DNA from 2 places in the Bradyrhizobium sp. 159 genome. Region 1 is predicted to be linked to the other one. Evidence: predicted binding sites of a transcription regulator. Region 1 holds the regulator's gene; the other holds the start of a gene.

Region 1 (7,650 bases):
GTCGAGACGGCGCGCGAATGGGCGCGTGCCGAGGCCGGCGCCGGTCGGCTGTTGCCCTGGGTGCCGGTCGCCTTCGGCGGCGGCATCGCGCTCTATTTCGCTGCCGATCACGAGCCGGTGCTGTGGGTCGTTGCCGCGTCGGCCATCGCGCTCATGCTCGGCGCCGTCCTGCTGCGGCGGAGTCGGCTGTTCGCGCCCGCGATCATGATCGCGGCTGTCGCGGCTGGCTTTGCCATGGCGACCTGGAAGACCGCGCGCATCGCCCATACGGTGCTGGCCAAGCCACTCTATTCGGTATCGCTGTCGGGCTACGTCGAGACCCGCGACATCCGCGAGCGCACGGATCGCTTCGTGCTGCGCGTCACCGCCATGGAGGCGCAGCGCAGCGACGTCAGGCTCGAGCGCGTCCGCCTCTCGGTGCGCAAGGGGATGGCACCGCAGGTCGGCAGTTTCGTGCAGCTGAAGGCGCGCTTGATGCCGCCGATCTCTCCCGTGCGCCCGGGTAGCTACGATTTCTCCCGCGACATGTTCTTTCAAGGCATCGGCGCCTCCGGTTTTGCAATGGGCGCGATTACGGTGGCAGCCCCGCAGGAGACCGGCGGCTTGCGGCTGCGCTACGCAGCCTTCACGCAGGGCTTGCGTGATGCGATCGACGCACGCATCCGTGCGACGCTCGAGGGCGACAACCGTGCGATCGCGACCGCGCTGCTCACCGGACGGCGCGATGCCATCACCACGCCCGTCAACGACGCCATGTTCATCTCGGGGCTTGGCCATGTGCTGTCGATCTCCGGCTATCACATGGCGGTCGTCGCCGGTGTCGTGTTTTTCGCGGTGCGCGCCCTGCTGGCCTTGATCCCGGGGCTGGCGGCGGGATTTGCCATCAAGAAATGGTCAGCGGCCGCCGCGCTGGTGGCGGCTGCGTTCTACCTGCTGCTGTCAGGCGCGGAGGTCGCCACGCAACGCTCGTTCTTCATGACGGCGGTGGTGCTGATCGCGGTCATGGTCGATCGCCGCGCTATCACCTTCCGCACGCTGGCCGTGGCGGCACTGATCGTGCTCGCGGTCGCGCCGGAAGCGCTGGTGCATCCGAGCTTTCAAATGTCCTTCGCCGCAACGCTCGGGCTCGTGGCGCTGGTGCAGATCGGCATGCCGAACCTGTTTGCCTCGCCCGATCATTCCGCGACGGCCCGTATCGCGCTGTGGGGCGGCCGCGAGATCGCGATGCTATTCCTGGCCTCGCTGATCGCAGGACTTGCGACCACGCCCTATGCCGCCTTCCACTTCCATCGCGTCACCCCGTTCGGCGTGCTCGCCAATCTCGGCGCGATGCCGGTGGTCTCGGCACTGGTGATGCCGGCTGGCCTGTTGGGACTGCTCGCGGCTCCCTTTGGGCTTGACAGCGTGTTCTGGTGGCTGATGGGGATCGGCATCGACTGGATGGTCGCGGTGTCGCGCTGGGTGGCGGCACTGCCGGGTGCAGTCGGCCGGATCCCTGCCTTCGGCACCGCGCCGCTGATCGCGGCAAGCCTCGGGATCATCTTGATGGGCCTGTTGCGCACGCCCTTGCGCTGGTCTGGCGCCTTGGTGCTGCTGGCCGCCATCGCGTGGGGCCTGTCGGTGCGGCAGCCCGACATCCTGATTGCCGGGGACGGCGCCAGCGTCGCGGTGCGGGGCAGGGACGGGCAGTTGCATGTGATCCGGGCGAGCAAGGATGGCTTTCTGCTCAAAGAGTGGTTAGCTGCCGACGCCGATCCGCGCGATGCCGGGAGTAGCTCGCTGGCTGACGGCGTGTCGTGCGACGAGTCCGGCTGTGTGACGCCGCTTGCCGACGGTCGGCTGGTCGCGCTTTCACTGCGCATCGATGCGCTGGCTGAGGATTGCAGTCGCGCCGCGCTGGTGGTCACGACGCGCCCCGCGCCGCCCGATTGCGCGGCGATGGTGGTCGACCGGCAGCGTCTCACCAGCCAGGGCGCGCTGGCGTTGACGCAGCGTGGTGACGGCTTTGCGATACAGGCGGTGAGAGCAAGAGGCACAAGCCGTCCCTGGTTGCCGGCCGGCGCCGGCGAGGGTGATTTCGATGGGAGCCTTGTGCCGAGGACGGCCGCGGCCCGCAACCGGGATGCAACGCCGGCGGAGACCGACTTGCAGGTCGACGATTAGGGGCCGGACGATTAAAAACAAATGCGAAGAGTAGGTCCGGGTCCGACCGGACTCCGCAGCACACAAATTATACCATCTCGCCGGCCTCGGCCGGCGATGGCATTTCAATCCTGGCCCGACCCCGCGGGCGGGGACGGCTCAGCCAATCGGCAGGCGCGTGATCGTCGACCGGCTATCGGCAACGATCTGCGGCTTGTGCTCGCGCTCGCTGACCGGCTGCGTCACCGGCAATTGCAGCACGGTTGCGCGCTGGCCTTCGACGAGCTGCGTCACCAGCACGTATTTGCCGTCGGGGAATTCGATCGCGTCATGATGGCGGTCGGGTATGTGCGGATCGATCTTGCCGAACTTGCCGACGCGGGAGTTGATGGTGCGCGTCCAGATCCAGCGATTATCGTAACGGACGTTGTCGGCGAAGGCGAGCTCCGTTCCCGGCAGCAGGCAGACGGCCACGGTCGGATCGGCCGCGGAAGCAAAGCCGCGCGTTGAGGTGCCGCGGAACGTTGTCGACACGATCGTCTCGCCGACTTCGGCGGGGCGAGATGCAACGGCATGCAGGCTGTAGTCACACATCGGGTGCTCCTCATTCGAAGATAGCAACCCGCGCCTCCTTCGGAGGCGCAAGCCTCTATCAGAGTGGAAGCACGTAACGCTCTGCTCGGTTGTGGGCAAATCTGCGGCTGGCGTTGCCGGACACGATCACATTATCTTTCCCGAAGTCATAGGAACAAAGCTCGCTTCAGTGCATTCGGCGGATGCGAGCGCCCGTGGCCTGCGGGCGCCGAGAGGGGGAATGTGGCCAGCTTCGCCGTGGCTGTCGGTTGATGGGAGTTTAGGCGTTGCGGAATAGCTCGCTCCCTACGTGCGCAGATTGCGTGCATGGTGCTGCAATTGAGTTGCGAATGCTTGCGCGGCCGATGCAAGCGATCAGCACGCTGCGAAGGCGCTTAAAGCGATCCTGCGCACGATCTCTTCACAAGCGATGCGTGCTTGGAGCCGCATGCCGAGGATGGAGCGCCGGAGAGAGGGGCCGGATAATCTGCGCAAGACCAAAAGACTATCCAGCTGGAGCGGACCATCGTCCGCTCCAATCGGAATCATTGGTATCGAATGACCGCTGGCCCGTCTCAGTACTTGCGGTACAGCCCGATCAGCTTGCCCTGAATCTTCACCCGGTTCGGCGGCAGGATGCGCACCTCGTAGGCGGCATTGGCGGGCTCGAGCGCGATCGACGCCCCCCGGCGACGAAAGCGCTTGAGCGTCGCTTCCTCGTCGTCGATCAGGGCCACCACGATGTCGCCGGTATCGGCGCTCTCGTTACGCTGGATCAGCGCCATGTCGCCATCGAGAATGCCGGCTTCGACCATCGAATCGCCGCGCACTTCGAGTGCGTAGTGTTCGCCCGAGCCGAGCATGTCGGGCGGCACGCTAATGGTGTGACTGCGGGTCTGCAACGCTTCGATCGGCGTGCCGGCCGCGATGCGACCCATCACGGGCACCGCAACGGGACGCTCGCCTTCGTCCGCGGAAGAACTGGAGCTCGCGCGCACCTTGCCGAGATTGCCCTCGATGACGCTCGGCGTGAAGCCGCGGCGGCTGCCGGCGGCGGCCTGGAGCTCGGGCAGCTTGATCACCTCGATGGCGCGGGCGCGGTTGGGCAGGCGGCGGATGAAGCCGCGCTCCTCGAGCGCGGTGATCAGGCGATGGATGCCCGATTTCGAGCGCAGGTCGAGCGCATCCTTCATCTCGTCGAAGGAGGGCGGCACGCCACTTTCCTTCAGACGTTCGCTGATGAACCGCAGAAGCTCGTATTGTTTGCGCGTTAACATCTCGACCAAAGTCCCCCGGTTGATGTCGTTCGATTCCGAGACGCTAAATTGGAGCGGTGAACCGCTACATGCTCGAAACAAATCATGAACGGACACTATATGTTCGATATGTGTTCCGCAACTGCTTAATTTACCGTGAACGGGACAAAGTTCGCGGAACGCGTGTGGTGGATGCGTTCAGACGGGCAGGCGCAGGACCTCGCAAGGCGAGCCGGCTTCTGCCTTCGGAGCGAACGGTGCGCGGACGAGAAGTGCCTGTGCTGCAGCGAGATTCGCAAGCAGCGAGGAATCCTGGTGATTGACGGGAAGGGCCACCAACGTGCCATCGTCGCGCGTCTCCAGATGTGCGCGCAGATAGTCCGCGCGCATATCGTTTGCATCCACATCGCGGCCGAGCACGGCGCGTTCTTGTCGGTGATGAATCATGGATCGTCCCGACAAGGCGCGAATCAGCGGCACCAGGAACAGGAAGGCGCACACGTAGGATGACACAGGATTGCCCGGCAGGCCGATCACGCGCATCGCGCCGAGCCGCCCATGCATCATCGGCTTGCCCGGGCGCATCGCGATCTTCCAGAACGCCATCGCGATGCCTTCGTCCCTCAACGCCTGCTGGACCAGATCATGGTCGCCGACCGACGCGCCGCCGCTCGTGACCAGGATCTCGGCGCCGCTCTCGCGGGCGCGGCGGATGCCGGCAGTGGTGGCCTCCAGCGTATCGGCGGCAATGCCGAGGTCGATGGTATCGGCCCCCTCGCTGCGGGCGAGCGCGTGCAGGGCATAGCCGTTGGAATAGACGATCTGGCCGTGAGCGGGTGTGGTTCCCGGCATGACCAGCTCGTCGCCGGTGGCGAGGATCGCGACCTTCGGACGGCGGCAGACGGCAAGCTGCGGATGATTCATGGCGGCGGCGAGCGCGAGATCGCGCTCGGTGAGACGGGTTCCCTTGCGCAGGAGCACGTCTCCTTCGGAGAAGTCGACGCCCGCGGGGCGGATGTGGCGGCCGGCAATCGCGGCTTCCTTGATCGTGATGCGCTTGCCGTCCGCAACCGTGTCCTCCTGGATCACGACCGCGTCGGCACCGTTGGGAATGACGCCGCCGGTGAAGATCCGCACGGCTTCGCCGGGGCCCAGCGTTCCCGCGAACGGACGACCCGCCGCCACTTCGCCAATCAAGGTGAGCGTACTATCGAGCTTTGTTGCATCGCTCGCGCGCACCGCGTAGCCGTCCATCGCCGACATTGCTTCCGGCGGCTGTGTGCGCAGCGCCGGGACATCGCGTGCGAGCACGCGATGATAGGCCTCGTTGAGGGAAACCATCGCTTCAGGCAGCGGCTCCGCACCCGCCAGCACCGCGGCAAGCGCGTCAGAAACCGGCATCAGGGCCAAGGGCGGAAACTCCTGCTGAGCATATCGGCAATGGGCGGCGAAAGTTCTAGCCGAGTGCAGGCGCGAGGCAAAGGCGCCGACAGGATGATTTATCCTGCGTGATCTCCGTCATGAAGAATCGTGCTCAGACCGGTCACGGCATGATCCGGAAGGCGAGACAGACCGGTACGAGGATAGCCATGGCGAGGACGAGAAGGATGAGCGCCACGGCCGGCATCGGATCAACTCTGCGTCTGTTCGCCCGAACTGACGCTGGATGTCACGTCCGGAGCTTTGGGGCTTTGATCCTTGTCCGGCAGCGGATCGGCCTGCGACTTTAGGTCGGCGGCCTTGCTGATCAGCTTGGCGGAGAGGCGCGAATCCGAAGTTGTCTTGGCGAATTCGAGCAGCAAGGAGGCTTGCTTTGTGAGGTAGGCTTTGCCCAGCACGAGAATAAGTCCGATGTAGACGTCCCAACGGACTCATAGAGTCCGGAGGGAGGTATTCCGTTCCCGGAACTCTGTACAAAAATGTACAAAGTGAATTGGTTCCATACCCGAGCGGATTTGGGTGCCCGAAACCCGACCCCGATCCTGTTCGGCATCGGTGGTCAAATTCCCAACGCTAGCAAGGCGTTGCCGACATCACCGGGCGAGGTGACATGCACCGCCGTCAGTCCACGCGCTCGCGCCCCCTCGACGTTCTCGGCGAGGTCGTCGAAGAAGACGATTCGGCTGGCTGGCACGCCGATCGCCGCCACGACATGATCGAACGCCTCCGCATCCGGTTTGCGCAGGCCGATGCTGGACGACAGATAGAGCTCGCGGAAATGCCCGAGCACGCCGGCATATTCCTTCGAAAAATAGTCGACATGCGGCCGATTGGTGTTGGAGAAGGCATAGAGCGGCATCTGCTTCGCCGCGCGCGGCAAGAGCTCGGCGATCTCAGGCATCTCGCCGGCGAAGATCGCGTTCCATCCCTCCAGAAACTGCGCGTCGGAAATGCCGATCCCGAGCGATGAACGCAGCGATTGGAAATAATCCTCGTCGCCGATCTTGCCGACCTCGTGCAGCCGGTAGGCCTCGTCACGCACATAGCGCGCGACGATGGCCTCGGGCTGGCAGCCGGCATGCCCCGCCCAGCAGGCGATCGCCTTGGAGAAATCGATATCGAGCACCACGCGGCCGAGATCGAACAGGAGCGCATCGGCGCTGCCGGGGGAGAGTGAGGTCATCGTGTTCTTTCACATTTCAGTATCGGTAGGGCTCGTGGTCGAACAGCGGGAACGCGCTGAACACGCTCGGCGCATTCGTTGCGGTCGCCTGATGCAGGCAGGATTTGTCGATTTCGGCGAACGAGGTGGCACCCAAGAGGCCGAGGCAGCGCAGCACTTCGTCCTCCAGCAATTCCAGCATTCGCATCACGCCGGCTTCGCCGGCCGCCGCCAGCGCCCAGCATTGCAGCCGGCCGATGCCGACGATGTCGGCGCCGGCCGCGATCGCCTTGACGATGTCGGTGCCGCGGCAGAAGCCGCCATCGACCATGATCTTGGCGCGGCCCTTCACCGCCTCGACGATTTCAGGCAGCACATGCATGGCGCCGCGGCCGTGATCGAGCTGACGGCCGCCATGGTTGGAGACGTAGATCCACTCGACACCGTGATCGATCGCGATCTGAGCGTCCTCGGCGGTGGCGATTCCCTTCAGGATCAGTGGGATCCTGAACTTGTCCTTGATCATCTTCACCGTCCGCCATTCCAGACCCTTCTGGAAATCGCCGCCGGTCGCGCGCAGGCGGCTTTCGCGAACGTAGCGCTTGGCGATGTCACGTTCGCGACGGCTGTAATGGGCGGTGTCGACAGTCAGGCAGAACGCGGCATAGCCGTTCTTCTCGCTCCGGCTGACGACATCGGCGACGAAGGCATCGTCGCCGCGGACATAGAGCTGATAGAGCCGCAGCGCGTCGGGCGCGGCCTCGGCGGTCTTCTCGAGCCCCGGCTCGGACACCGAGCTCAACATGTGCGCCGCACCGAAGGTGCCGGCGGCGCGCGCGACGCTTGCCGCGCCATCGGGATCGAAGATCTCCAGGGCACCGACGGGGGCGAGCACCACCGGCAGCCGCATCCTGCGGCCGAGCTGCTCGACGGAGCCGTCGACCTTGCGAACGTCGCGCAGCACGCGCGGGCGGAAGGCGATCTCGTCCAGCGCCATGCGGTTGCGGCGCATCGTGGTCTCGGTCTCGGCAGCGCCGACGATGTAGTCCCAGGCATTCTGGTTGAGATTGGCGCGCG
Region 2 (7,650 bases), on a different contig from region 1:
TCCCTTGCAGCCCTCGAATCCACCATCAACAGCGCCTTCGACGCGCGCGAGACCATCTCGACCACGAGTAAGGGCGAGGTGCGCGAGGCCGTGGACCAGGCGCTGGAAATCCTGGACAAGGGCGAGGCGCGCGTTGCCGAGCGCGGCAGCGACGGCAAGTGGAAGGTCAACCAATGGCTGAAGAAGGCCGTGCTGCTCTCCTTCCGCCTGAACGACATGGACGTCATTCCCGGCGGATCGGGCAAGGCGACCTGGTGGGACAAGGTGCCCTCGAAGTTCGAAGGCTGGGGCGAGAACCGCTTTCGCGATGCCGGTTTCCGTGCCGTCCCCGGCTCCATCGTGCGCCGCTCGGCCTTTATCGCCAAGAACGTCGTGCTGATGCCGTCCTTCGTCAACCTCGGCGCTTATGTCGATGAGAGCACCATGGTCGACACTTGGGCCACCGTCGGCTCCTGCGCCCAGATCGGCAAGCGCGTGCACATCTCCGGCGGCGCCGGCATCGGCGGCGTGCTCGAGCCGCTCCAGGCCGAGCCCGTGATCATCGAGGACGACTGTTTCATCGGCGCGCGCAGCGAGGTCGCCGAAGGCGTGATCGTGCGCAAGGGCGCGGTGCTGGCGATGGGCGTGTTCCTGGGCGCCTCCACCAAGATCGTCGACCGCGAGACCGGCGAAATCTTCATGGGCGAAGTGCCCGAATATTCCGTGGTGGTGCCGGGCGCGCTGCCCGGCAAGCCCCTGAAGAACGGCCAGCCCGGTCCGAGCACCGCCTGCGCCGTCATTGTCAAGCGCGTCGACGAGCGCACGCGGTCGAAGACGAGCATCAACGAGCTGCTGCGGGATTGATCCGACGCGCATGACCGATGCTCTCTCCATCGCCCGCGATCTCATCCGCTGCCCCTCGGTAACCCCGGCCGATGCCGGTGCGCTTGGGGTGCTTGAAAAAGCCCTGACCGCAGCAGGCTTCACCTGTCATCGCGTGACGTTCAGCGAACCCGGCACCGCCGACATCGACAATCTCTATGCGCGGATCGGCAGCGAGGGCCCGCACATCACCTTTGCCGGCCACACCGACGTGGTGCCGCCCGGTGACGAGAGCGCCTGGAGCGTCGGCGCGTTCTCGGGCGAGGTCCGGGATGGCGTCCTGCACGGCCGCGGCGCGGTCGACATGAAGGGCGGCATCGCCTGCTCGGTGGCGGCGGTGCTGGAGCATCTCGCCGCCAATGAGGGCAAGCCGCGCAAGGACGGCAAGGGCTCGATCTCTTTCCTGATCACCGGCGACGAGGAAGACGTTTCGATCAACGGCACGGTCAAGCTGCTGAAATGGGCCGCCGAGCGCGGCGAAAAGTTCGACCATTGCGTGCTGGGCGAGCCCTCCAACGTCGAGACGCTCGGCGACACCATCAAGGTCGGCCGCCGCGGTTCGCAATCCGGCACGCTTCATGTCGACGGCGTGCAGGGCCATGTCGCCTATCCACATCGCGCCTCCAACCCCGTGCCTGATATTGCGCGGCTGATCGTGGCGATCTCCGACGAGCCGCTCGACCATGGCAGCGCCCAGTTCCAGGCCTCCAATCTCGAATTCACCTCGGTGGACGTCGGCAACAAGGCCAGCAACGTCATCCCCGGCGAGGCCCGCGCGAAATTCAACATCCGCTACAACGACAACCACACGCAAGCCAGCCTGCGCGAATTGGTCGAGGCGCGCCTCGCCAAAGCCTGCGGCAACCGCATCCGCGCCCGCATCGTCTGGGATCACTCGAACTCCAACGTGTTCGTGACCAAGCCCGGCCCGTTCACCGATCTTGCAGTGTCCGCGATCGAAGAGGTGACGGGCCGCAAGCCGGAGCTGTCGACCTCGGGCGGCACGTCGGACGCGCGCTTCATCTCCAGCTACTGCCCGGTGATCGAGTTCGGCCTGGTCGGCCAGACCATGCACCAGATCGACGAGCGGGTGCCCGTGGCGGATCTAGAGAAGCTGACGCGGGTGTATCGGGGGATTTTGGCAAGGTATTTTGCTTGAGGCACTGTTGCCTCCACAAACAGAGCTGTCATCGCCCGACTTGATCGGGCGATCCAGTATTCCAGAGACAGCAGTATTGAACCGGGAGGCCGCGGCGTACGAGATGCCCCGGTCCCGGCGCCGCCAAGGCTACGCCGGGGCCACAAGGGTGCTCGGCCACCGAAGCTTTTGCGAAGGCGGCAAGCCGGGGCATGACAGCGCTGATGTAGCGAGAGCGCACCCTGCGCCCTCCGCGCATCTCAATAATCCACCTTCACCAGATACAGCCCCTGCGGCGGGGCGACGATGCCGCAGGCGGCGCGGCTGCGGGCGGCGAGTGCGGCCGACAGATCATCGGCCGTCCAGCGTCCCTCGCCGACCCAGACCAGCGATCCCACCATCGAGCGCACCTGGCTGTGCAGGAACGAGCGCGCAGAGGTGACAATGGTGATCTCGCGGCCGTCGCGTATCACGTCGAGCTGATCGAGCGTCTTCTCCGGCGACTTGGCCTGGCACTCGGTATCGCGGAACGTCGTGAAGTCGTGCTTGCCGAGCAGACGCTGGGCTGCTGCATGCATCGCGTTACTGTCGAGCCGGCGCGGCACGCGCCAGGCGCGACCGACGTCGATGGCGAGATTGGCGCGGGTGTTGATGATGCGGTAGCGGTAGTGGCGCTTGATGGCCGAGAAGCGCGCCTCGAAGGTCTCGGGGACGATCTCGGCCTCGAGCACCGCGACCGGATGGGGGCGCAAATGCGCGTTGAGCCCGTCGCGAAAACGATCCGGCGCAAATTGCTTGCCGATGTCGACATGCGCGACCTGGCCAAGCGCGTGCACGCTGGCATCGGTGCGGCCAGCGCCATGCACCCGCGCGTCCGCGCCGGTCATCGCCTTCACCGCGGCCTCTAGCGCGCCCTGCACCGAGGGCAGCGTCTCCTGCACTTGCCAGCCGAAGAACGGCGCGCCGTCATATTCGATGGTGAGCTTGTAACGGGGCATCGTGTCCAGTTTCACCGTCATTGCCCGCGAAGGCGGGCAATCCAGTACTCCGCAGCCGATCAGATCAACCGAGAAGCCTCGGCGTACTGGATACCCCGCCTTCGCGGGGTATGACAGTGTCAGCTGAATTTCGCGCCCGCCCTCACAGGCACGCCGCGCAGAAAGTCCGCGGCCCGCATCCTGGCCTTGCCTTCGCGCTGCAGCTCGAGGATGCGGACGGCACCCTCGCCGCAGGCGATGGTGAGGTGGTCGTCGAGCACCTCGCCCGGCGCACCTGAGCCGTTCGCCAATTCACATCGCAGGATCTTGACGCGCGCATTTTCGCTGACGTCCACAAGCTCGGTCCAGGCGCCGGGAAACGGCGACAGGCCATGGATGTGGCGCAGCACCGCGCGTGCGGGTTTCGTCCAGTCGATCCGCGCCTCGGCCTTGTCGATCTTGGCGGCATAGGTGACACCGTCCTCGCTCTGCTTTTTGAGCTGGAGCCCGCCGCGTGCGAGCGCCGCCATCGCGCGCACCATCAAATCGGCACCTAACCGGGACAGGCGATCGTGCAGATCGGCCGCGGTCATGCTGTCGGTGATCGCGATGCGCTCGGCCATGGCGACGTCGCCGGTATCCAGGCCGACATCCATCTTCATCACCATCACGCCGCTTTCGGCATCGCCTGCCATGATGGCGCGGTTGATCGGCGCGGCGCCGCGCCAGCGCGGCAAGAGCGAAGCGTGCAGATTGTAGCAGCCGAGCTTCGGCGCATCGAGGATCGCCTGCGGCAGGATCATGCCATAGGCGACGACGACGGCGGCATCGGCATCGAAGGCGCGAAACTCGTCGAGTGCTTCCGGCGTCTTCAACGTCTTCGGCGTCAGCACGTGGACGCCGAGTTTTCGCGCCGCTTCTTCAACCGGAGTGGGCTGCAATTGCAGGCCGCGCCGTCCGCCCGGCTTCGGCGCGCGGGTGTAGACGGCGGCGATCTCGTGGCCATGCGCGACCAGCTCGAGCAGCGTCGGCACGGAGAAATCGGGCGTGCCCATGAAGATCAGGCGGAGGGGCATCAACAGACTCGCTGCGTTCCCTCCCCCTTGGGGAGGGCTAGGGAGGGGGTGCCACACGACCGCTCTAGCGGCGTGAGCGCGGGCGCTTTGTTGCTCGCGCTCCGCAAATCAGGAGCGCCTTTTGCTGGGCTGCCCCCTCCCCTGCCCTCCCCCCAAGGCGAGGGAGCAGACTGAGCGTGAGGCAACACTAAACTCTACCCCGCCCGCTTGGCGGCCTTCTCGAACTTCTTCATCACGCGGTCGCGCTTGAGCTTCGACAGGTAGTCGACGAACAAGACGCCGTTGAGATGATCGATCTCGTGCTGGATGCAGGTGGCATAGAGGCCTTCGGCATCCTCCTCGTGCAGCTTGCCGTCGAGATCGGTGAAGCGCACGCGCACCTTCGCCGGGCGCTCGACCTCCTCGTAATATTCGGGGATCGAGAGGCAGCCTTCCTCGTACACTGAAAGTTCCTCTGAGGAGGAGAGAATCTCCGGATTGATGAAGACGCGCGGCTCGTGCCTGGTCTCGCCGTCCTCGTCCCGCTTGGCGAGGTCCATGGTGATCAGCCGCAGCGGCTGCGCGACCTGGATCGCGGCGAGGCCAATGCCAGGCGCGTCGTACATGGTCTCGAACATGTCGTCGGCAAGCTTGCGGATCTCCGGCGTGACCTTCTCGATCGGCTTGGAGACCAGACGCAGCTGCTTGTCGGGCAGGATGATGATTTCTCGTAGGGCCATGGCCGCGATTTAAGCCGCGTGTCGGGTGCGGTCAATCCGGCGCGGAACTCCGTTAACCCTTCGCTAACCATAAAACTTCAGATTTCGTTAACCATAAGAATCAACGGGACTTTGGCCATAAACGTTCGCTATTCGTTCGTGGAGCCCGGCGAATCGGCTAGAAGGGTCGGCATGAACGAGATCATCTTCGTGCTCGGCGACTGGCCGGTGCGCACCATCGACGCGCTGATCGGCTTCGGCGCCCTCGTCCTCATCCTGCTGGTGGTGATTGCCGGGGTGATCGCGCGCTCCGGGCGGCGCGGCGCGGAACTCGCGATGGCCAATGCCATCCGTGCCGACGAGCTCGAGGAGCGCCTGAGCGAGGTGCTGCGGGCCCAGAGCGAGGCTTCGGGCCGGGTCGACGCCATGACCCAGGCGCTGGCCGGCCGCCAGGCCGAGATGGCACGGGCGGTCAACGAGCGGCTGGATTCGGTGACGCATCGCGTCGGCCAGTCCATGGAACACTCCACCCGCAACACCATGGAGAGCCTGCGCGCGCTGCATGAGCGGCTCGGTATCATCGACAGCGCGCACAAGAACCTCTCCGACCTCACCACCCAGGTGACGACCCTGCGCGACGTGCTCGCTAACAAGCAGTCGCGCGGCGCCTTTGGCCAGGCGCGGATGGAGGCGATTGTCCAGGACGGTCTTCCAAAAGGGTCCTACGAGTTCCAGTTCACGCTCTCGACCGGCAAGCGGCCCGATTGCGTCGTGTTCCTGCCCGACCAGCGCCCGCTCTGCATCGATGCAAAATTTCCGCTGGAGGCGGTGACGGCCCTGCACGATGCCCGTACGGACGAAGAGCGGCGGATTGCCACGCAGCGGTTACGCGGCGACGTGATGAAGCACGTCAGCGACATCGCCGAAAAATACCTCGTTGCCGGCGAGACCCAGGAGATGGCGCTGATGTTCGTGCCGTCGGAATCGGTCTATGCCGAGATCCATGACGGCTTTGACGACGTGATCCAGAAAGCGTACCGCGCTCGCGTGGTGCTGGTGTCGCCGTCGCTTTTGATGCTCGCGATCCAGGTGATGCAGCAGATCATGAAGGACGCGCGCATGCGCGACGCCGCCGACCAGATCCGCACGGAGGTTATCAAGCTCGGCGACGATCTGGGCCGTCTGCGCGACCGGGTGCTGAAGCTGCAAAAGCATTTCTCCGACGTCAACGAGGACGTCCGCCAGGTTCTGATCTCCGCCGACAAGATCGAGAAGCGCGCCGGACGTATCGAGGAACTCGATTTCAGCAAGAGCGATGCGGCCGATGCCCCGCGGCTGGTCGCGACGGGCGCGGGTGAGTTGTTCCCGAGGAAGCTGCAGGCAGGGGAGTGAGATTAAGGTACACGGTCATGCCCCGCGCAGGCGGGGCCTCCAGTACGCCGCGGCGATCGTGGTTGAGCCGAGGCGCTGGTGATTACTGGATCGTCCGCCTTCGCGGACGATGACAGCGAGGGATGGAGAGAGCTTCCGCCCACCGAGCTCCGCCAGAGTCTTTTCGGCCAGAATCTGCTAACACCTGCGCATGACCGCACCCGACGCGACCTCCTCCGCCGGCGCTGCCGCCTCCTGGCGTGACAGCCTTGCCGTGTACCTGCAACCGCGGGTGCTGATCGTGCTGTTCCTCGGCTTCTCATCCGGCCTGCCGCTGGCGCTGTCGGGCTCGACGCTGCTGGTGTGGATGCGCGAGGCCGGAGTCGATCTCAAGACCATCGGGCTGTTTGCGCTGGTCGGCACGCCCTACACGCTGAAATTCTTGTGGGCGCCATTGGTGGATGCGATGCATGTGCCGCTGTTCACCCGCGCCTTCGGGCGGCGGCGTGGCTGGCTCTTGTTCTCGCAGATGCTGCTGATCATCGCCATCCTGCTGCTGGCGCTCACCGATCCCGCGCGCTCGCCGTTCTACGTCGCGCTCGGCGCGCTGCTGGTCGCAACCATGTCCTCGACCCAGGACATCGTGGTCGATGCCTTCCGCGTCGAGAGCTTGCCCGAGAGCGAGCAGGCGGCCGGCATGGCCGCTTATGTCGCGGCCTATCGCATCGGCATGCTGGTCTCGACCGCGGGCGCGCTGTTCATCGTCTCCGGCTTCGAGGGCACCGGCATTAGCCGGCAATCGGCCTGGATGTGGGGCTATGTGGTGATGGCGGCGATGGTGCTGATCGGGACCATCACGGCGCTCCTCGCAACCGAGCCCGAGCAATCGGTGCGGGCGGAAGCTGCGACAAAGGCCGAGACCGCGTTCGCGCGCGTGCTGCGCGCCGCAATCGGGGCGTTCTCGGAATTCCTGTCGCGGAAAGACGCGCTCGCCGCGCTCGCCTTCGTCGTTCTCTTCAAGTTCACCGACGCGTTCTCCGGCACGATGACCGCGCCGTTCGTGATCGACCTCGGCTTTTCCCGCAACGATTATGCGGCGATCGTGAAGGGTGTCGGGCTCGCCGCGACGTTGCTCGGCGGCTTTGCCGGCGGTTTTGTCGCGCGGCGTTATTCGCTCGCGACCAGCCTGTGGATCGGCGGCGTGGTGCAGGCACTCGCCAACCTTTCGTTCTCCTGGCTGGCGTTCGTCGGCACCAGCCAATGGGCGCTCGCCTTCGCCATCACGGCTGAGAACTTCACCAGCGCCATCGGCACCGTGATCTTCGTCGCCTATCTCTCCGCCCTGTGCAAGAACCCGTTGCACACGGCGACGCAATACGCGCTGCTCACCGCGCTCGCGGCGGTGGGGCGAACGTATCTCTCCTCGGGTGCCGGCTTCGTGGCTGATACGACCGGCTGGGCGCTGTTCTTCGTGATCTGCGTGCTGGTGGCGATCCCGAGCCTGGTACTGCTGGCCTGGCTCCAGAAGC

Evidence for each region. Region 1 encodes LexA, which represses DNA repair genes until DNA is damaged. Its sites were predicted from a motif close to TGTTCNNNNTGTGTTCNG; they were not measured.
Region 2: rmuC (DNA recombination protein RmuC) is a predicted target of LexA. The motif match lies at 4,894-4,911, and genes of this name have one in related genera.

What each region holds. Positions count from the first base shown of each region.
Region 1 is NZ_JADPKE010000061.1:88,795-96,444, reverse strand. Features, by position in the region: gene IVA96_RS17295 (ComEC/Rec2 family competence protein) at 1-2,163, shown strand, start outside; gene IVA96_RS17290 (hypothetical protein) at 2,302-2,736, opposite strand; gene lexA (transcriptional repressor LexA) at 3,291-3,992, opposite strand; gene glp (gephyrin-like molybdotransferase Glp) at 4,170-5,381, opposite strand; gene IVA96_RS17275 (hypothetical protein) at 5,603-5,809, opposite strand; gene IVA96_RS17270 (HAD-IA family hydrolase) at 5,971-6,594, opposite strand; gene IVA96_RS17265 (alpha-hydroxy acid oxidase) at 6,611-7,650, opposite strand, start outside.
Region 2 is NZ_JADPKE010000041.1:81,673-89,322, forward strand. Features, by position in the region: gene dapD (2,3,4,5-tetrahydropyridine-2,6-dicarboxylate N-succinyltransferase) at 1-843, shown strand, start outside; gene dapE (succinyl-diaminopimelate desuccinylase) at 854-2,020, shown strand; gene truA (tRNA pseudouridine(38-40) synthase TruA) at 2,260-2,997, opposite strand; gene fmt (methionyl-tRNA formyltransferase) at 3,117-4,052, opposite strand; gene def (peptide deformylase) at 4,247-4,771, opposite strand; gene rmuC (DNA recombination protein RmuC) at 4,943-6,142, shown strand; gene IVA96_RS09490 (MFS transporter) at 6,333-7,650, shown strand, end outside.